Linked DNA regions of Pedobacter ginsengisoli. Each later gene encodes a partner of the first gene's protein in a complex. Links are inferred from orthologs where the notes say so. Each region holds a gene or a part of one and is shown on either strand. Other genes may lie near its edges. The genes, in order: CPT03_RS17735 and CPT03_RS00415.

The links.
Region 2: the proteins of CPT03_RS17735 (region 1) and CPT03_RS00415 are in contact, whole or in part, in a solved structure (PDB 8RP0), measured with the Escherichia coli proteins. The link is inferred for Pedobacter ginsengisoli from one-to-one orthologs.

Annotation. Positions count from the first base shown.
Region 1 is NZ_CP024091.1:4,284,377-4,295,074, forward strand. The notes cover bases 5,094-7,881. They hold CPT03_RS17735 (anthranilate synthase component II), read right to left. Parts: upstream 6,880-7,881; coding sequence 6,307-6,879; downstream 5,094-6,306. Other genes in these bases: hflX (GTPase HflX), read right to left, coding at 5,094-5,490; trpC (indole-3-glycerol phosphate synthase TrpC), read right to left, coding at 5,513-6,304; CPT03_RS17740 (anthranilate synthase component I family protein), read right to left, coding at 6,899-7,881. In the rest of the region: CPT03_RS17690 (DEAD/DEAH box helicase), read left to right, coding at 1-257; aat (leucyl/phenylalanyl-tRNA--protein transferase), read right to left, coding at 254-886; CPT03_RS17700 (YccF domain-containing protein), read left to right, coding at 955-1,323; CPT03_RS17705 (App1 family protein), read right to left, coding at 1,320-2,297; CPT03_RS17710 (diacylglycerol/lipid kinase family protein), read left to right, coding at 2,352-3,227; CPT03_RS17715 (TonB family protein), read right to left, coding at 3,224-3,784; 30S ribosome-binding factor RbfA, read right to left, coding at 3,891-4,268; more of hflX, read right to left, coding at 4,300-5,093; more of CPT03_RS17740, read right to left, coding at 7,882-8,302; CPT03_RS17745 (cytochrome B), read right to left, coding at 8,536-8,970; CPT03_RS17750 (Dabb family protein), read right to left, coding at 9,055-9,462; CPT03_RS17755 (carboxymuconolactone decarboxylase family protein), read right to left, coding at 9,489-9,938; CPT03_RS17760 (sigma-70 family RNA polymerase sigma factor), read right to left, coding at 9,955-10,698. UniProt on the Escherichia coli protein: Part of a heterodimeric complex that catalyzes the two-step biosynthesis of 4-amino-4-deoxychorismate (ADC), a precursor of p-aminobenzoate (PABA) and tetrahydrofolate.
Region 2 is NZ_CP024091.1:90,451-101,333, forward strand. What follows is about bases 7,911-10,883. They hold CPT03_RS00415 (anthranilate synthase component I family protein), read right to left. Parts: upstream 10,038-10,883; coding sequence 8,784-10,037; downstream 7,911-8,783. Other genes in these bases: plsY (glycerol-3-phosphate 1-O-acyltransferase PlsY), read left to right, coding at 7,911-7,911; CPT03_RS00410 (M48 family metallopeptidase), read left to right, coding at 7,922-8,749; CPT03_RS00420 (adenylosuccinate synthase), read right to left, coding at 10,127-10,883. In the rest of the region: CPT03_RS00370 (hypothetical protein), read right to left, coding at 1-217; lon (endopeptidase La), read right to left, coding at 258-2,729; CPT03_RS00380 (tetratricopeptide repeat protein), read left to right, coding at 3,048-3,674; CPT03_RS00385 (hypothetical protein), read right to left, coding at 3,733-4,263; gpmI (2,3-bisphosphoglycerate-independent phosphoglycerate mutase), read right to left, coding at 4,264-5,784; CPT03_RS00395 (DUF4783 domain-containing protein), read left to right, coding at 5,909-6,379; nadC (carboxylating nicotinate-nucleotide diphosphorylase), read left to right, coding at 6,415-7,257; more of plsY, read left to right, coding at 7,261-7,910. UniProt on the Escherichia coli protein: Part of a heterodimeric complex that catalyzes the two-step biosynthesis of 4-amino-4-deoxychorismate (ADC), a precursor of p-aminobenzoate (PABA) and tetrahydrofolate.

The DNA.
Region 1 (10,698 bases):
TAACCCAGGCCGATTATGTATTTATTCTGGACCCATGGTGGAACCCTGCTGTAGAGCAACAGGCAATTGACCGTACACATAGAATAGGACAGGAGAAAAAAGTATTCATCTATAAGTTCATTTCAAAAGATACTGTCGAAGAAAAGATATTGGCACTGCAAAACCGTAAGAAAAGATTGGCAAGCTCCCTAATAACTACTGAAGAAAGCTTCTTCAAATCTTTAAGTAAAGACGACATCAAAGAGATCCTGAACTAACCGTTCAGGAATTCACTGTACTTCTCACGCGAAATCATTTCTGCCCCTAAACTCATCAAATGATCATTGGGCAACTGACAATCTATTAACTTAAATTTATTCGACTGGCACAACCAAATAAGAGCAGCTTTTGATGCATTACTTACCAAGCTAAACATACTCTCTCCGCAAAAAACATCCCCTATCTCAACACCATACAATCCACCTACCAGTACATTATCTTTCCAAACCTCTACACTTTTAGCATAACCGTGTTCATGCAACCTGATATAAGCATCCTGCATTTCTTTGGTAATCCAGGTGCCTGGCTGATCTTTCCTGCCAACTTTTGCACAGTTAATTATTACCTCACTAAATGCCCTGTTAAAGGTGATCACAAAAGTTCCGGATTTAAGCACTTTACCCATACTTTTACTAACCTTTACTTCGGCAGGATATATTACACAGCGTTCATGAGGCGAATACCAGCAAATTGGATCATCATCACTAAACCACGGAAAAATTCCGTTGTGATAAGCCAAAAGCAATCTTTCTACGCTTAAATCTCCACCTACAGCCAACAAGCCATCCGGATCCGCCAATGCCGGGTTAGGAAAAACAATCTCATCTTCAGGTAATCTAAAAACCATTCACAATAATAAAACATTAGCCTTAATGTAACTAATCTTACTATATTTCATCCTAATAAAAACATAACATGAATTTAATAGGCAATATAATCTGGATCATTTTTGGCGGAATATTTATATTTTTTGAATATATAATTGGTGGCCTTATCTTATGCTTAACCATTGTCGGAATCCCATTCGGGATACAATGTTTCAAATTTGCCTTTGTCGGCCTTGCTCCATTTGGCGTTAAAATTACTGACACATCTTCAAACACGGGCTGCCTATCAACCGTAATGAATATCATTTGGTTAATATTTGGAGGCTTATGGATCGCACTTACACACCTATTCTTTGGCATACTGCTATGTATTACCATTGTGGGTATTCCATTTGGCCGTCAGCATTTCAAATTAATGAACCTGGCCTTCTCTCCCTTTGGAAAATCGATCAGTTAACCTTCAATCAATCCTATTTTTTTAGAATGCTCAATGGCATCTATACTATTTTCAAATAAGCATGTATTGATATTTTGCGCCGCAATCCTTTTTAACAATACCCTGGTTGGCGCTTCCATGTCTTTACGGATGTTTCTGATATAAACTGCTGCAATATTTTTAGGATACTTTTCTGCAATAGCTGTATATATCTCCGGATCTTTTTGGGTATTGTCTCCAAAAAAAACAAACTTTTGATTCGGAAAAGCATCCAAAATTCTCATTACCCTCATCAGTTTCCCCTCATGCCCCGTTTTACCTGTTTTAATGAGGTCCCTCAGCTGCTTAATCTGGTTTAGTAAAAAGGCCCCATCCGGCAGTTTATTGTAGCTAAAAATTTCTACCAGATAGTCGTATAAATTCCACTCACTACTAGATACATAAAAAAAAGGATTGGGCTGATCGGCAGTTGTATGTGAAATCGCAAGCGCAGTATAGTGGGTATATATATCCTTAAAAGTTTTTCGCGTCCGTGGGTTTTTAATAAAAAGCTCCCTTAATCTTCTTCTAATAGTTGCCGAATGAGATACCATCACTGTATCGTCAATATCAGAAATAAAGGCAAACTGGGTAATGTGCGGTACAAAAATCTGCCCCATCCCCATCCCTATCATGTTTCCATCCTTATCTAGAGCTTCTATTTTTACGCCATGCCAACCTGCATCTACATTTTTATTTGCCGCCCATTCAAATTTAAAAAAACCATCATACTCCGTTTTATGATATACTTCCTGCTCATTAAAAGTTAGCCGGACCTGTACATGAGGATATGGTTTAAGTACAAATAACTTTAGCAAATGGATAATGTTAACGAACAAATTATTACTAAAACCCTGCATGGTTCTGGCCCTGAACTTAAATACATGGCCATATACAACAAGGTTATGGGTGTGTCCGTATCCATGATATACTTTAACGCTTACAGATTTTTTCATTAATAATTAAAACAGAGCAATACTAAAGTTGTTTGTGATATTAAAGAAAATGTAATGGCCGACAAAACTATTCCAATGAAATTGCTTTTTATTATTAATCCGGGATCTGGGAATGGCGAGATCAATTTCTGCGATGTTATAAGTGACTATTTTGAAACATTAGAGCATACTGCTCAGCTTTACACATTAACATTAAACTGCTCGCTCGACAAAGTCAAAAGCATAATAACCGATTCAAATGCCGACCGGGTTATAGCCGTAGGTGGCGATGGAACAATTAAGCTGGTTGCAGAGTGCTTACTCCAAACAGAAACACCAATGGGCATTATACCTGCGGGGTCTGCAAATGGTATGGCTAAAGAATTAGGGATACCGGTAACCATTAAAGAATCGCTGGATGTGACAGTAAACGGCCAGTCAAAAAAAATACATGCTGTAACTGTAAACAATGAGTTATGCATTCATCTTGCTGATATTGGTTTTAACGCCTACATCGTTAAAAAATTTAATGATCTCCCGCAGCGTGGAATGTGGGGATATACCAAAGCTGCATGGAAAGCACTTTGGAGCCATCATAAAATGGAAGTATTGATTAAGGTAAAAGATAAAACCATTCGTTCAGAAGCTGCAATGGTAGTTATTGCAAATGCAACAATGTACGGCACAGGCGTAAAAATCAATCCAAAAGGGAAACTCGACGATGATTTTTTTGAAGTAATCCTGGTAAAAGAATATTCAGTAATGGAGATTCTAAAACTCAGGTTTACCAATATGGCTTTAAACCCTAAGAATATCGAATCTTTTCAAACAACCAGCCTCAATATCAAAACGAAACATAAGGCACATTTTCAGGTCGATGGAGAATACATGGGCAAGGTAAGCAGAATTGAGGCCAACATAATTCCCGCAGCAATTAATATTATTGTTTAATTACAATATTTCGCAATCTGCTCGTCTGCCAAATCATATCCCATGTTTTTAACAAACATAAAATCTTCACAGGCCCCCTGTTTATCCTTTTGCTTCAGCTTCCTCAACCCATCATTTATCCTCATTTTCATATATTCCTCATCATAGCCAAGGCTCGCCTTTAAAGCTAAAATTCTTTGTTCTTCGTCAGCAGTAAATTTTCCATTAGCCTTGTGTCTGTAAAAATTAAGCACGGCATCCGTCATACCCACATTGGTTTTATAGATTTCTATTGCCTGCTTTATTTCTTTTGGGCTTTTATTTTGGCAATTGGCACCTGACAATTTAAAGTTTATTGGCACCACAACAGATACCGTAGTATCATGATCTTCCGGAACTATCCATTTACCGCTACTTAAACGGATTAATCGCAGTGCTTCATCGTCCAGATCAGTTCCTATGCCTTTTTGAATTTTAGAAAAATACACCTCGCCAGCCTTATTAAGTTTAAAGCTTATGGTAACAGTGCCATCAATACAGTTTTGGAAAGAATACTGAGGATAAATCTTATTATTCACTACAAACGATTCTAGCCCCCCTTTAAAGTTGGCTGAGCCTTAACATTTAGCCCCAATAACAAAAGTAATGCTATGAGAATCTTTAACATATACCAATTTACGTATTTTAATCGGCTTCTTCATCCGTCTCCTTACGGTCCCTTGATATTTTATCAAATAACTTATCCATATGCTCTACATACTCATTGGTATCATCCACAAAGAAGGTAAGCGTAGGAATCACACGAGCCTGATGACGGATGCGTGCACCCAGCTTGTATCTGATCTCACTGGCATGTGAATTTACTTCAGCCACAGATAAGGTTGTATTGCTTGTATTTAAAAAACTTAAATAAACCTTTGCCACCGCCAAATCCGGAGAAACACGGACCTTAGTAATAGTAACCAGTGTATTGGGTAAATATGCAGAGCCTTCGCGCTGAAAAATGGCAGCTAATTCCTCTTGTAACACCCCGGCAAATTTCTGTTGACGTTTACTTTCCATAATTTTTCTCTTTCTTCTTTAACGGCATTAATTAATATAACAATTTATCGTAAGGATAGCGATCTACATGTAAAGCAACAACCTTATCGTATAATAACTGTTTAAATTCCTCTAGATTCTCTTTATGCAGGGCAGATATAAATAATGCAGGAGCATTATGATTTGCCATCCAGCTACGCTTAAAATCATCAAGAGTAAGCACTGCTCTTTCCTCATCCTCATGATCAGGCTCAGGGCTTACATAAGCATCCATTTTGTTAAACACCATAATGGTCTCCTTATCTCTTGCACCCAGATCTTTTAAAGTCTCATTCACCACATTGATCTGATCTTCAAAATTAGGATGCGAAACATCTACAACATGAATTAACACGTCTGCTTCACGAACTTCATCAAGTGTCGATTTAAAACATTCAACCAAATGGTGAGGCAATTTTCTGATAAATCCAACTGTATCTGAAAGTAAAAACGGCAGGTTTTCAATAACCACCTTTCTCACCGTAGTATCCAAGGTTGCGAATAGTTTGTTTTCAGCAAACACTTCAGATTTAGAAAGCATGTTCATAATCGTTGATTTCCCTACGTTGGTATAACCAACAAGAGCAACCCTGATCAGTTGTCCACGGTTCTTTCTTTGCGTTTCGTTTTGTCTGTCAATCTGGGTAAGTCTGGTTTTTAAAAGAGAGATCTTCTCAAGAATCATCCTTCTGTCACTCTCAATCTGCGTCTCACCTGGTCCTCTCATACCAATACCACCTTTTTGGCGCTCCAAGTGAGTCCACAAGCGGGTAAGTCTGGGTAGCAGGTATTGCAACTGAGCCAGTTCCACCTGCGTTTTAGCCTGTGCAGTTTGTGCCCTGCCGGCAAAAATATCAAGGATCAGGTTACTACGGTCCAATATTTTAACCTGCAGTTCCCGTTCAATGTTTCTTAGTTGTGATGGCGAAAGTTCATCATCAAAAACAACCATATCTATCTCTTCAGACTTTACGTAAGCCTGTATTTCTTCCAATTTCCCTGTCCCTACAAAAGTTGCACGGTCAGGTTTAAGCATCTTCTGCGTAAATTCATGTTCCACAATCCCCCCTGCCGTATCTACCAGAAAAGCAAGCTCATCCAGGTACTCCCTGGTTTCCTCTGGCTTTTCACCAGGCCTGATTACTCCTACAAGTACTGCCCGTTCCGGCTTCACCGCCGTGTCGTAATATTTCTGTTTTCCCATGTAAAATACAAAGATACAAAAGTTATACCGAGATCAATTCACTGACAAACTCTCTGATTGCAAGTCCCGGATTCTCAGTTTTCATGAAATTTTCGCCAATTAAAAAGCCATTAAATCCTGCATGTTTCAATAGTTTAATTGTATTTGTGTCACTAATAGCACTTTCAGATATCTTCATAAAATCAGCAGGAATCTGATCAGCAAGATCAAAAGAAGTCTGAATATTTACTGTAAAATCAGCAAGATTTCTGTTATTAACACCTATTGCATCAAGGTCTTTGCAAATGCTCCTTTCCAGTTCTTCTTGATTATGAACTTCCAACAGCACATTAAGGCCTAAACCCTTAGCCCTTCCCGCTAAAGTAGCAATTTCCTTAGGGGTAAGTATAGCCGCAATCAATAAAATGATATCAGCACCCCATGCCTTCGCCTCAAAAACCTGGTACTCATCAATCATAAAATCTTTTCTCAGAATAGGAATATTGTTCGAAGCCCTGGCTTCCAGCAAATCCTGCTGATGACCGCCAAAGAAATCTGTATCCGTTAGCACAGACAATGCTGAAGCGCCTGCTGAAGCATAAGCTGTAGTGACATCAGTAACTGTAACTTTGTCATTAATAACTCCTTTAGATGGAGACTGGCGCTTAAACTCAGCAATAATACCCGTGCGGTCTGCCGCCAATAAAAACTCTTTAAAAGAATATGGATTGCGTTCAAAGTGCAGTGCACTCTCCAGCTGTTTAACAGAAACATTCTGCTTAGCCAAAGCCACCTCTTCCTTCTTTCTCAGTACAATTTTATCTAAAATATTCATATTTAACTTTCTAACCAGTTCTGCATCATTTGTTTTCCATACTCTGTAAGTACACTTTCCGGATGGAATTGTACACCACGCACATCAAGTGTTTTATGTCTTAAAGCCATAATCTCTCCCGTATCATCACTTGCTGTAACAACAAAACAATCAGGCAGCCCATTGTTACTCACAACCCATGAGTGGTAGCGGCCAACTTTAATTACATCAGGGCAGTATTTAAATAAAAGTTCACCTTTATCCAGCACTGTAATCGGCGTTGCAATTCCATGCATTGGCCGTCCTAAATTCAACAAACTTCCCCCAAATGCTTCAGCAATAGCCTGCTGACCCAGGCAAACACCAAAAATACTCTTGGTAGGTGCGTAGGTTTTAATTACATCAAGTAATAAGCCGGCCTCTTCAGGTATCCCCGGTCCTGGCGAAAGTAAAATCTTATCATACTGCTCAACATCAGCCAGCTCAAATTTATCATTCCTCCACACTTCAACATCCCTGCCTAATTCATTTACTAAATGCACCAGGTTATAGGTAAACGAATCGTAATTATCTATAACCAAAACTTTCTTTTGCATGATCTTATTATTCTCCATCTTAAATTTGCGTAGCCATTTCAATTGCCCTGCGCAAAGCAGCAATTTTATTATTTACTTCATTTAGTTCATTTTCAGGAACGGAGTCGGCAACAATACCGGCACCTGCTCTATAATGGAGCAGATTATTCTTGCTCATAAATGTCCTGATCATGATGCAATGATTAAACTCATCATTAAAACCCATGTACCCAAGTGCTCCTGCATAAAAGTTTCTTCCAAGGCCTTCATTCTCATCAATTAACTGCATAGCCCTGTACTTAGGGGCCCCACTTAATGTTCCTGCCGGATAAGTATCGGCCACAACCTTAAATGCAGATACATTTTCCTGCAGGTTGCCACTCACTTTAGAAACCAGGTGGATCAGATGAGAATAGTATTGAACTTCTTTAAAAGATTTAACCTGAACACCGCTGCAATGCCTGCTAAGGTCATTTCTTGCCAAATCTACCAACATAACATGCTCAGCACTTTCTTTAGGGTCCTCTTCCAGTTTCTTTGCTTGTTCGGCATCCTCTACATCATTTCCTGTGCGTTTAAATGTACCTGCAATAGGAAAAATATTGGCTTCATTATTCTTTATTGTAATTTGAGCTTCGGGCGATGAGCCAAAAAGCTTAAAGCTTCCGTAGTCAAAATAAAAAAGATACGGCGATGGATTTATAGATCTTAAACACCTGTAAACATTAAATTCATCCCCTAAAAAAGCCTGATTGTATGCCCTTGATGGAACAATCTGAAAAACATCTCCGCGCAATATATGCTTCTTAAGTTTATCAACCATGTTCATGAAGTCCTCATTTGTCAGGTTAGAATTTTCTTCACCATTGGTTTTAAAACTATATTCAGGATAATTTTTATTCTGAATAATATATTCCATCTTTTCCAGGTCCTCATTGTCATCACCATTAAATCTGTTTTTAAACAGTGTGATCTCATTACGAAAATGATCAATAGCGATAATATACCTGTAAATATGATACTGCATTGTTGGGATCTCTTCGTCCCGCGGAGTTTCTGCAGAAAAAGAAATGTCTTCAAAATGCTGCACGGCACTCCATGTAAAATACCCAAATAACCCACTCGAAATATGCCTGTTTCCATCAATTACATCCGGTGTAAAAGCAGCTTTAAAGCTATCTATTTCTTCGGTTAGCACAAACTCGGTTTTCTCCTCTTTCCGCCCATCAGGAAAGTAAGAAGAAAGCACACCATCCTGCAGAATAATACCTGCAACAGGTTCGGCGCACACATAACTCATAGAGTTCTCCCGGCTATGGTAGTCCGAGCTTTCCAATAAAATTGTATTTGGGAATACATCTCTCAGTCTCAGGTAAATACTTACCGGAGTAGTGGTATCTGCAAGTCTCTTTTTATAAGTTGTATTAATGGTATAATTATTCATAATAACATTTTTTTCAATTCATTTATTCAAATTGCCGGATCATAAAAAAACCCGGCGTGTGGTTACGTCGGGTTTTACAATGTGGTTTGGTTTAGGTTGATAAACTATAAGGTACACAAGGTTACGACGAAACTCTTTTCAAAGTTACCACGCCATTGCCAAGTATGTATATTGTTAATCATGTGCAACAAAAATATAAATAAATCTTACTAAACAAAATTAAATTGTGAAATTTATGAAACTCCAAAAAAACTACGGCTAGGATCTACCATAGTCATCTGAATAATTGATGCTACAATTACTATTAAAGCCAATCCAAAATAAAGCGCTATGGTACGGTGTTTAACCGACGGGTCATCCCCTCTTTTCGATCTTGCGTTACCTACAGTCACTAAAATAGCTGCAAAAATCATCATCCCAATATGCTCCATTTTCCAATATCTGATCCCTGCTTCAACCAGTGGGCTCACAAAATACAACACCAGGCCAAATAAAATTTGGGTATGCACAAAAATTAAAGTAAACACATTAAGTTTTCTATTTCCTTCTGTATAAGGTTTTTTGCCAAGCCATCCTGCAATTGCAGTTATTATTGCCAATACCAATAAAATCAAGACAAGATAACGCCAGCCTGAGTGTGCGCTCTTTAAAATGTGATAAAAATTCATAACAGTTTTTCTTTCAAACTTAAGTAATTACTTTATGCTTTATGTAATAGCCAATTACTAATTGATATTTAAAATGATTCTATTTTAAGCCTCAACTGCATCATACACGATCACTTTCTCCCATAAATGGCTATGGTTTTTTATAAATTCAAGGTGTATTGGATGTGTTTGATAGGTTGCCTGACCTTCCAGATCACTAAAAAACATTAGTTCAGATACTCCCCAGCTACTATCAATAACATCACGTTGTTCAGTGCTGGCCACAACACCTACGTGTAATTCTTTTACAGTCGGGATCTTTGAAAGTGCTTTCACACCAGCAACCAATTTATCACGATCTTCTTTTGAATCTGGATTTTTCAACCAGAAAAACACATGGTGTACCACCGGGTAATTTTTTTTCATACTTGATAACGGCATAGCGGTTGCAGCTGTCCCCACTGCAAGAGCTGCAGCAGTTCCAATAAATTTTCTTCTGTTAGACTTGTTCATAATGCATAAATCTATGAAAAAAAATATTACTTCACTTCATATGTTCCTGCTATTGTTCCAAAAGACTTAACCAGCCTGTTCCATGAATTAATCTGGGCAACTGCTAATGAAAGATTTGCAATTTCAGCATTAGAAAAATACTTTTTAAGCTCATCATGCAGATCATCTGATTCATTCTCTTCCTTAAGTTTAGTTAATCTTTCAGCAAAAGCCAATACAGCCCTTTCTTTAGGTGTATAATAGTTCGTCTCTCTCCAAACGGATAAAGAGATCAACCTCTGTAACGTTTCTCCCTTGTGTACCGCTTCTTTCGAGTGCATATCTAAACAATATGCGCAGCCATTGATCTGTGAAACTCTTGTGTCTAATAATTCAATTAACAACGGATCAATTCCGGAATTACGGATATGATCCTGTACCTGTCTCATTGCTTTAAATAATCCTTCAGGGATTTCATTCTGATTAATTCGTAACATAAAATATTCTTTTCTCTTAAAGACAATCAGAATGCTCAAAGCGTGACAACTTATCCGGGTTTCGAATAAAAAATATATTAGCAATCTCATCTTGCTCAAAAACAAAGATCTGACAGCTTACCATTACCCCACCTTCATAATGAAACATTGCCTGCTGATGGTTAATCAAACCATATTTAAAACTTCGTTTCGAAAAGAATTTCGCTTGCAATCCATTCAAAAACCGGATCACATTCGCCCTGCCTGAAATAGGTTTCAAAGCAGCAAGCACTTTTCCTCCACCATCAGATATTACAGAAATATCGTCCTTAAGCATCAACTCCAATTCCCGAACATCCCCATTCTTTATTGCATTTCTGTATTTTAAGACTAATTCCCTTTCAGCATTATTTTTAGCCAACTTTCTTCTTTCCTGTATACATTGCTTTGCCCGTTTCAAAATCTGCCTTGAGTTGCTAATCGTTATTTCCAATAGCTCGGCAATCTCTGCATGGTTGTAATCAAAACCCTCTTTAAGAATAAAAACTGCCCGCTGTTGAGGTGTTAATTTCTCAAGAAGTACCATCAGGGAATAAGAAAGTACATCCTCTCTGTTCAAAGTAGAATCAGCCTCATTAGTGTCAATAGGTTCCGGCAGCCAGATTCCGGGATACTCATGTTGCACCCGTTCACTTCGCTTTTTATAATTAATAGCCATATTAACTACTGAACGTACCAGGTAAGCTTTTTCATTTATAACATCAGCCCTATCTACCTCCAA
Region 2 (10,883 bases), 4.2 Mb from region 1 along the record:
CCTGAGCATAGTATCCAATCCCTGCTCTTCCACCTAATCCGTCTCTTTTATTGGTAAAACGGGAATCGTAATTTGCGGTAAAGGTAAGTCCTTGCCCTCCTAATTCAATAAATATGTTTTGTGCTCGTTTTATTGCAGGGTCGTTTTCCTGCGCAAAAATGCTGCTATGTCCTATTGTTGAAAACAGGATAGTAAGCAGCAGAATGGATTTCTTCATTTTAATGGTTTGTTTGCCGGCAATATTAAATAAAAAATACCTAGTTAGCAATTTGATTTGGCTTAACACTAAGATTTTGAGGGTTTTTAACTTTCTCCTTAGTAAGTGCAATCTCAATTACCTCCTGCATTTCAGTTACATAATGGAAGTTTAGATCTTTAATGTAACCTTCTTTAATTTCTAAAATGTCTTTTTTATTTGATTTGCAAAGAATCACATCTTTAATATTTGCTCTTTTGGCGGCAAGTATCTTTTCTTTTATACCTCCAACCGGTAAAACCTTTCCACGTAAGGTAATTTCCCCTGTCATGGCCAAATTAGGTTTTACTTTACGTTGGGTAAAAGCAGAAGTTAAGGCGGTTAGCATGGTTATACCTGCCGATGGCCCGTCTTTAGGTGTTGCACCTGCCGGAACGTGAACATGGATATCCCATTGATCAAACAATAAATGATCAATCCCAAACAAATCAGCGTGAGCTCTTAAGTAGGCTAATGCTATAATGGCAGATTCTTTCATTACTTCGCCCAAATTACCTGTTAAGGTTAATTTCCCTTTTCCAGGACTTAAGCTTGCTTCAATAAACAAGATATCTCCGCCAACTTGTGTCCAGGCGAGGCCTGTTACTACACCAGCAACTTCATTGCCTTCGTACAAGTCTTTATCATAAATTGGAGCTCCAAGTATACGCTCAACATCTTCTGAGCTTAAATTAGGCTCATAAGTTTCATCCATAGCAATTTTTGTAGCTACCCCACGTACAAGTGAACCAATTTTTTTCTCTAAACCACGAACACCCGATTCACGAGTATAATCTTCGATCACTTTTTCAATTAGCGTTCCTTTTAGGGCAATATCTTTAGATTTGATGCCATGCTGCTCCTTTTGTTTTGGAAGCAAATACTTTTTGGCAATTTCTATCTTTTCTTCAATGGTGTAACCGTTTACCTCAATAATCTCCATACGATCCAATAAAGCTGGCTGAATAGTGCTTAAAGAGTTTGCTGTTGCAATAAAAAGAACATTAGATAGATCGTAATCTGCTTCAACATAGTGATCATTAAAAGCATTGTTTTGTTCCGGGTCTAATACTTCTAAAAGGGCAGATGAAGGGTCTCCTCTAAAATCAGAGCCCACCTTATCAATCTCATCTAAAACAAATACCGGATTAGCAGCACCCGCTTTTTTAATAGACTGTATTATTCTGCCCGGCATTGCACCGATATAGGTTTTTCTATGGCCGCGAATTTCCGCTTCATCTCGTATCCCACCAAGTGCCATACGAACATATTTCCTGTTCAATGCTTTGGCAATTGATTTTCCAAGTGATGTTTTTCCAACTCCGGGAGGGCCTACCAAACAAATGATAGGGGCTTTCATATCACGTTTAAGCTTCAGTACTGCTAAATATTCAATAATTCTTTGCTTTACCTTTTCAAGGCCAAAATGATCTTTGTCCAAAATACGTTGTGCACGTTTTAGGTCAAAATTGTCCTTAGTGAAATCATTCCATGGTAAATCAAGCAATAATTCCAGATAATTAATCTGTACAGAGTAATCTGGAGCTGCAGGGTTCATTCTTCCAAGTTTCTCCAGCTCTTTGTTGAAATGGTTTTCAATTTGCGACGCCCATTTTTTCTTTTTGGCCCGAGTCTGTAGAGTTTCATATTCCAGGTCAGACGAATTACCTCCAAGTTCTTCCTGTATCGTTTTTAATTGCTGGTTCAGGAAATAATCTCTTTGTTGCTTATCAAGGTCGGTTCGAACTTTTGACTGTATCTGGTTTTTAAGTTCAAGCATTTGAAGCTCCAGTGTTAACAGTTCCATTACCATCATGGCACGTTCACGCAGGTTGGTCATTTCAAGCATTTTTTGCTTGTCAGACACATCTGCATTCATGTTAGATGATATAAAGTTGATAAGGAAGGAAGTGCTTTCAATATTCTTTAATGCAATTCCGGCCTCGCTAGGGATGTTTGGAGACAGTTGGATAATCTGGCTCGACATCTCTTTAATAGAAGCAACTAAAGCTTTAAACTCTTTATCGCTCTTATGCTTTGATTCAGTGAATTTACTTATTGTAACTTTAATATAAGGCTCAGATTGAACCTCTTCAATCAATCTAAAACGTTGTTTTCCCTGAATGATTACAGTAGTGTTACCATCAGGCATTTGAAGCATTTTTATAATGTGGGCCACTGTACCTACACTGTTTAACTGCTCAAAAGTTGGGTCTTCTATAGAAACATCACGTTGAGAAACAACTCCAATTATGCGATTTCCTTTATAGGCTTCCTTTATTAGTTTTATTGATTTATCTCTACCTACAGTAATAGGAATAACCACACCTGGAAATAAAACTGTATTTCTAAGTGGGAGTATGGGCAGGACCTCTGGTGTTTCTTCATTGTTCATTTCATCTTCGTCCTGCTGAGACATCAATGGAAAGAACTCTGTATCTTCATTTATGATAGGTAGTGCATTGCTAAAATCAAACTGATCTTGTTTACTCATTAATATAGTCCTTCTTAAAATTAAAAAAACGACAATCTGACAGCATGTCGCTTGCGAAATTATTAATTGTATTTAATACCCGTAATTTCAACTCTTGTGCCAAAAGCTCAGTAGCATGTTTTCTATGTTAAAAAGTCAGATAATAATTAAAAATTGATACTTATCATATTTTTAATTATTTAACGTTTAGTATATCATATTTGTAAATGGTATGATAGTTGCCTGATATAAATATTCAAGGGGTACCTGGAAAAAAAGTTTTAAAATTTGTGAGGGTATTGAATAAAACTAAATATATTTATTTTTTAATAAAAATTAATGAACTATTTAAAGCAAACGATTCTGGTATTACTTGTTATTTCGGCCAACAGCAGTATTGCCCAAAACAATAATTACGATAAGTTGGGAATGCAGGCATGGTTAAAAGGCGATTATAAAGGTGCTGTGGCTCAATTAGAGAAAGCTGATACTAAAGATCCTAATAATTCTAACGTTTTAAAAATGCTGGGCTATTCTTACTATCAGTGTGGCGATTATGAAAATGCAATAAACACATATAGCCGTTTCCTTACTTTAAAACCTTCAGATTATTCTGCATACTATTACAGAGGAAAAGCCAGGTTAAATGTAGCCAATGACCCAAAAGAATCATTAAATCAGATGAGAGAGAGCTTTTACCTTGCTGCAATTAAAGATTTTTCGAAAGCTATAGAGATAAATGGGGAGGAGGATCCTCAATTGTTACAAAACAGAGGATTGGCCTACAAAGATTATGGAATTTATAAGTCCTATAAAATTAAAAAGTCAGTAGAGAAAAAAGCATGTGTTGCTTTATTCAATAGCTCGGTTTCCGATTTTCAAAAGATATTACTGGTGCAACCGCAACGTAAAGACATTATATCGTTAATAGATTATGTAAAGGCACAGGTAACCAGCTTAAAATAATAGCTCTATTAGCACAAATAAAGAAGGCCAATGTATTATTTTACATTGGCCTTCTTTATTATTTGAAAGATCCGGTAATTGTATAGGATTTTTCAGACAGTAATTTAATGTTTTGCATTTTTTTTACCTGATACAGGCTGTCGGTGTAATAGCTTAAGGTATCAATAGAAGTATACAATGAGTTTACATTCTTTATCAGAATTTTAATGCCCAGTACCTTATTGTTTTTATAAATTACCATCAGCTCTTTAACAGGCACTTTTTCATTATTGGATGAGTAAAGTTCCTGATCATTTGATTTTTTAAGTTCAAATAAACCTTTCCATGAAGCTCTGTTAATATCAGCATCCGAAAAAAGAGTAAGTTCTTTTTTCCAGTCAGTAATTTTTATGCGTTTACTTTCTGTAGCCCCATTTACACTAACTGTTTTGGTTATTAAAGGATTTTTTAAGGTTAGTTGTGCAACTTCTTTCTCAAAATAGCCTTTTATGTCAAAATAGTTTAAGTCAGTTTTTTGCTTTTTATCAGCCGAATTATTACAGCCGATAAAAAGTAAAAAACTTAAAAATAACAAGATTGGTTTTCTCATTTATACTAAACTGTTACCAGTCATGATTTCTGGCTTTTGAATACCTAATATTTGTAAAACGGTAGGAGCAATATCTCCTAGTTTACCATCAGCAACAGTTTTGAAATCTTTATCAATTAAAATACAAGGAACAAGATTGGTGGTATGAGCGGTGTTAACAGAACCATCACCATTTATCATATATTCAGAATTGCCATGATCTGCCAGTATAATAAAAGAGTAGCCATTTTCAATTCCTTTATTTACTACTATCTCAGTGCAATGATCAGCAGTTTCAACAGCTTTAACAACGGCATCAAATACTCCTGTATGACCAACCATATCTGGGTTTGCAAAGTTTAAGCAAACAAAATCAGGCCAGCCTGTTTCTAATTCCTTACAAATAGCTTCCGTAATTCCTGCGGCACTCATTTCGGGTTGCAGGTCATAAGTTGCTACTTTTGGAGAAGGCACAAGTATTCTTTTTTCATTTTCAAATTCTTGTTCCCTTCCTCCCGAGAAGAAGAATGTTACGTGAGGATATTTTTCAGTTTCCGCAATTCTGATTTGGTTTTTGTGATTTTTTTCCAGGACTTCTCCAAGAGTTTGAGAAAGATCATCTTTTGTAAATACAACTTTAACATTCTCAAAACTTTCATCATAAGTTGTCATTGTTACATAGTACAATGGTAGTTTATGCATTCCAAAATCAGGGTAATCAGTTTGGCTTAATACCGAAGTTATTTCCCTTCCTCTGTCTGTCCTGTAATTGAAACAGATTACAACATCATCTGGTTGTATTGTTGCAACAGGCAAACCATCTGCTTTTGTAATTACAACCGGCTTAATGAATTCATCAGTTATACCGTTGCTGTACGATTGCTCAATTGCGGCAATAGGGTTGTTTGTAGGTTCGCCTACTCCTTTTGTAAGTAGATCATACGCTAATTTAACTCTTTCCCATCTGGTATCTCTATCCATTGCATAATAGCGACCAATTAAACTGGCTATTTTAGCTGAAGAGGTTTCTAAGTGCTGATTAAGGTCTTTTATAAAGTTTAATCCCGAGTTAGGATCTGTATCTCTTCCATCTAAAAAAGCATGTACAAATACATCTTTCAAACCTTGTTCGTCCGCTGCATCACATAATGCCTTTAAGTGGTTAATATGGGCATGAACACCTCCATCCGAAACTAGTCCAATAAAGTGAACTTGTTTGTTATTCTTTTTAGCATAATTAAAAGCATCTAGTAAAACCTCATTCTGATGCAAGGTTCTATCGCTTATTGCTTTGTTGATTCGTCCGAGCTCCTGATATACCACTCGTCCGGCACCAAGGTTCATATGGCCAACTTCGGAGTTGCCCATTTGTCCTGCCGGCAAACCAACAGCTTCTCCCGAAGCTTCAAGCTTTGAGTTAGGATAATTTTTTAGCAGGGAATCAAAGAAAGGAGTGTTGGCAGCATAAGCAGCATCAGATTTGTCTTTTTTTCCATAACCCCAACCATCAAGGATAAGTAATACTAGTTTTTTATTATTCATTATTGTCTACTTTTCGTTTATTAACAAAGATAAGTCTATTGTGTCTTTTTTTTGAACCTAATTGCAATTCATATCAATATTTGTCTCTTTTTACAAGAACATGTCAATAATTTTATAACATCATATGGCTAGTGGTTTATGTTTTAAATGGCTTTTATGGCATAGTTTATGTGCAATAATAGGCATTAGCTATTTAGAGATTATGAAGCCCTTACTTTCATTACTGATTTTTTTTGTTCACTTTTCCTCTTTTGCGGCTCTTCAAGGCGATATTATTGATGGTTTATCAACAAATTTTAAAGCTGGAAATTCAAAAGAAATAGCTTCTCATTTTTCTCCTTCTGTCGATTTAATTATAATCGATGAAGAAGATGTATATTCAAAAGCACAAGCTGAACAAATATTAAGAAGTTTTTTCACTAAATATATTCCTGTAAAATCATCGGTAATCCATCGGTTAAATACTAACCCAAATTACAGGTATGGAGCACTTTCTCTTGTCACAAAAAATGGAACTTTCAGAGTTTCCATTACAATGAAAAAGGCAGGCAATGCTTTTTTTATTACTGAATTAAGAATTGAGACTGAGAAATAGTTGTAAAATGCTATTTTTGGGTTTAAATTTAAGTTTTGGATAAGCTAATCATAGATCAATTTATAAAAAATGCAGTTGCGGAAGATTTGGGCGACGGAGATCATACCTCCTTGTCAACCATTCCTGCAAATGCCCAGGGGAAAGCAAAACTGCTAATTAAGGAAGATGGAATAGTTGCCGGAGTAGAATTGGCATTGGCAATCTTTAACCATATTGACCCTAGATTAATTGTAGAAACATTTATTAAAGACGGTGCCGCTGTCAAATATGGTGATATTGTTTTAACGGTATCAGGTAGTACACATTCAATTTTACTGGCCGAGCGTTTAGTTTTAAATTGTATGCAGCGCATGAGCGGTATTGCAACAAAAACAGATCATGTAGTTAAGCTTATAGGCAACTATAAAACAAAACTATTAGATACAAGAAAGACTACTCCGGGATTGAGATATCTGGAGAAATGGGCAGTAAGGATTGGAGGCGGTGTAAACCATCGAATTGGCTTGTATGATATGATTTTAATTAAAGACAATCATGTTGACTATGCAGGTGGTATTGCTAATGCCATTAATTCTGCCAATCAGTACCTAAAAGATAACAACAAGGCACTTGATATAGAGATTGAAGTAAGGAACTTGTCTGAGCTGGACGAAGTTCTAAAAAATGGTAAAGTAAACAGGATTATGCTTGATAATTTTACCTTTGCTGATCTTAAAGAGGCCGTTAAAACAATTAATGGTAAGTACATTACGGAGGCCTCCGGAGGTATTACCGAAGAAAATGTTGCAGAATACGCTGCTTGTGGAGTAGATTTTATTTCCATGGGGGCATTAACCCATTCTGTGAAGAGTTTAGACATGAGTTTAAAAGCCTTTTAGGTTATGATTTCCATCTATTCTATTGCAGCAGTTGTTTTGGCATACCTGTTTGGTTCTATACCAACAGCGGTTTGGCTTGGCCAGGCGTTTTATGGTGTAGATGTCAGAGAATATGGAAGTGGTAATGCCGGCGCAACCAATACCTTCAGGGTATTAGGCAAAAAAGCAGGTATAGCTGTAATGACAATAGATATTGCTAAAGGTTATACAGCAACAAAGCTTGCATACTTTATAGGTCTTTCAGTTACTGGCCCTCAAAATTCTTCCCAGTTTATTAATTACGAGCTCGCACTCGGTGTTACTGCCGTAATGGGTCATTTGTTCCCTATTTTTGCCGGATTTAGAGGTGGGAAGGGAGTGGCAACTCTTTTTGGAATGATTTTGGCAGTTAACTTTACTGCAGCAATGTTTTGTGTTCTTGTATTTGTAGTAGTATTACTGGCAACTAAATATGTTTCTCTAAGTTCTATTTGTGCAGGATTTACCTTCCCATTAAGTATAGTGTTCATAATTCATTCGTCAGTAAAGTCCGAGGTTTTATATGGTATGTGTGTTTGCATACTTATTTTAGTAACACACCAAAAAAACCTTGAACGCCTGCTCAAAGGCAAAGAATCAAAAGTTTATCTGTTTAAAAAACGACAAATTAACTAACCTTAACCTAATGAAAAAGATATTAATAATAGGAGTAACGGCAATAGGGCTGGCGTTTTCCTCATGCTCTACTGTTCCTTTAACTGGAAGAAGCAGATTAAATCTGGTGAGCGATGATCAGGTATTACCTATGGCTTTTCAGGCATACTCAGAATTCCTTACCGAAAACAAAACAGCGGTATTGCCCTCAACAAATGCCCAGGCACAACGTGTTAAACGTGTGGGTAATAGTCTTATTTTATCTGTGAAAAGTTATATGAATAACAATGGTTATGCAGATTTAATTAAGGATTATAAATGGGAAGTAAATGTTGTAGAAAATAAAGAAATGAACGCCTGGTGTATGCCAGGGGGGAAGATTGTAGTTTATACCGGATTATTACCAGTTACCCAGGATGATGCTGGTTTAGCAACCGTAATGGGACATGAAATTGCCCATGCCATTGCAGGGCATTCAGCTGAGCGTATGTCGCAGCAAATGGTTTCGCAAGGTATAGGCGTAGCAGGAAATGTGGCTTTATCAAAAAATTCAAAAACACAATCTGTATTTAACACACTTTACGGAGTAGGCACACCTTTGGTAATGCTTAACTATTCCCGTAATCAGGAGCTGGAAGCTGATAGACTAGGTCTTATTTTTATGGCAATGGCGGGGTATAATCCTCAAAGTGCAACTACCTTCTGGCAAAGAATGGCCACAGCCTCTCAAGGTAGCCAGAAACCACCAGAATTTTTAAGCACCCACCCTAGTGACGCTACAAGGATAGCACAAATACAGAGAAGCATACCCGAAGCACAGAAATATTATAAATCTACAACGGGGAAACCAATAAAATAAACCAAAAAGCCTGTTTCACTACGATTCAGGCTTTTTAGTTTTCAAGAGTTTGTATTATTGCAGATGCTTTAAGCATACACTCTTCATATTCGGCAGCGGCGTTAGATGCATATGTAATGGCACCTCCAACCTGAAAAGAAAGGTACTTTGATAACGATTGATAAAGGATACTTCTGATGATCACATTAAAATCAAAGTCTCCATCAGGAGTTATGTATCCAAACGTTCCAGAGTAAGCGCCACGACAACTAAATTCATACTCCTCTATCAATTCCATTGCCTTTATTTTCGGTGCTCCGGTCATGGAACCCATAGGGAAAGCATTTTTTATTGCATCAATAAAATGTACTTCCGGATCTAGCTGACAGGTAACTGTTGATATCATTTGATAAACCTGGGCAAAGCCATAAATGCCAAAAAGTTCTTCAACCATAACACTGCCCTTCACGGCACTTTTGGTCAGATCGTTTCTAACCAGATCAACAATCATTACATTTTCTGCCTGTTCTTTAGCATCATTTTGCAGATTTAGCTTTATAAGTTCATCTTCTTTTATATTGCTACTTCTTCTTGCAGTACCTTTAATTGGCTGTGAGATCAGTTTATTCCCCCGTTTACATAAAAACCTTTCTGGACTTGCAGATAGTATATATTGATCATTTATTTTAAAAAAACCAGAGAACGGAGTAGGTGATACCTTTTTTAACTTTGTATAAATATTTAAGGGATTTATGTGTGCATGTTCAGCAAAAAACTCCTGGCAAAAATTAATCTCATAGATGTCGCCTCTAATAATGTGTCCTTGAAGCTCTTTAACAGTTTTGATGTAAAGCTCTTTGGATAGTTTACTTTGGATTGCAATATCTGAGTGGATTTCTGGTTCATTACTATTAAACCCCTCAATTTGATTTAGCGCTGATTCATCACCAAGGACAATTTTTACCTCACCTTTAATCACTGTAATCAGATATTGGGGAACAAAGAAAAATAAATCAGGAAAATTAAGGTTGTCAGAGTTCTTTGAACTTAGTTGTTCAACCTCATTTTTGAGCTCGTAACTAAGCAGCCCAAACATCCAGCATCTTCTGGCATCATAAAACTCTTTTAGGGTATCAAAAGCAGCGCCGTATTTAAGATTAATTGACTCGCTAACCCCAACTGCCAGCAGAAAGTCGAATTCTCCATAGGAGTCGGGATAGTTATTCGAATCATAGCAACAGCAAACATCAAATAGGCTGGCCCATTGCAGTGCTTTTTCTTTAAACGAATCTAAATCCTGTACTTTCATTTTGTTTGCGCAAATGTATAGAATATCAGAATAGCATAAACGAAAAAAGGCGACAAATAGCCGCCTTTTTCAATTTTATTTCAGAGAAATTAATTCAAAACAAGTGTTTGTACCCTGTCAGGTCCAACAGAAAGATATTTAATCGGAACTTCCAGTTCTTTTTCTAAGAAAGCGATGTATTCGCTAAGTTTAGCAGGTATCTCTTCAACCTTACTTACCTTAGTAACATCAGTTTTCCAGCCATCTATAGCTTTTAAAACCGGTGTAGGTTTTACCGTTATAATATCGTATGGCATGTAATCAATAGTTTCACCATTGTGCTCATAATGTGTGCAGGCATAAATAGTATCAAAGCCGTCTAATACGTCAGCTTTCATCATAATTAATTCAGTAACACCATTAAGCATAATTGCATATTTAAGTGCCGGAAGATCTATCCATCCACATCTGCGCGCACGACCAGTTGTTGCACCAAATTCATGACCTACCTTACGCAAGGTTTCTCCAACTTCATCATCAAGTTCAGTAGGGAATGGACCGCCACCAACTCTTGTACAATAAGCTTTAAAAATACCATAAACACTTCCAACTTTATTAGGGGCAATACCTAAGCCGGTACAAGCACCAGCAGTAGTAGTGTTAGAAGAAGTTACAAAAGGATAAGATCCAAAATCAACATCTAATAAAGTTCCTTGTGCACCTTCAGCAAGAACTGTTTTTCCTTCTTTTAAATATCCGTTAACAAAATGCTCACTGTCAACATGAGGGATGTTTTTAATGAAATCAATCGCTTCAAAAAAGGCAGCTTCTTTTTCAGTAAGGTCATATTCAAAATCATAATGAGAA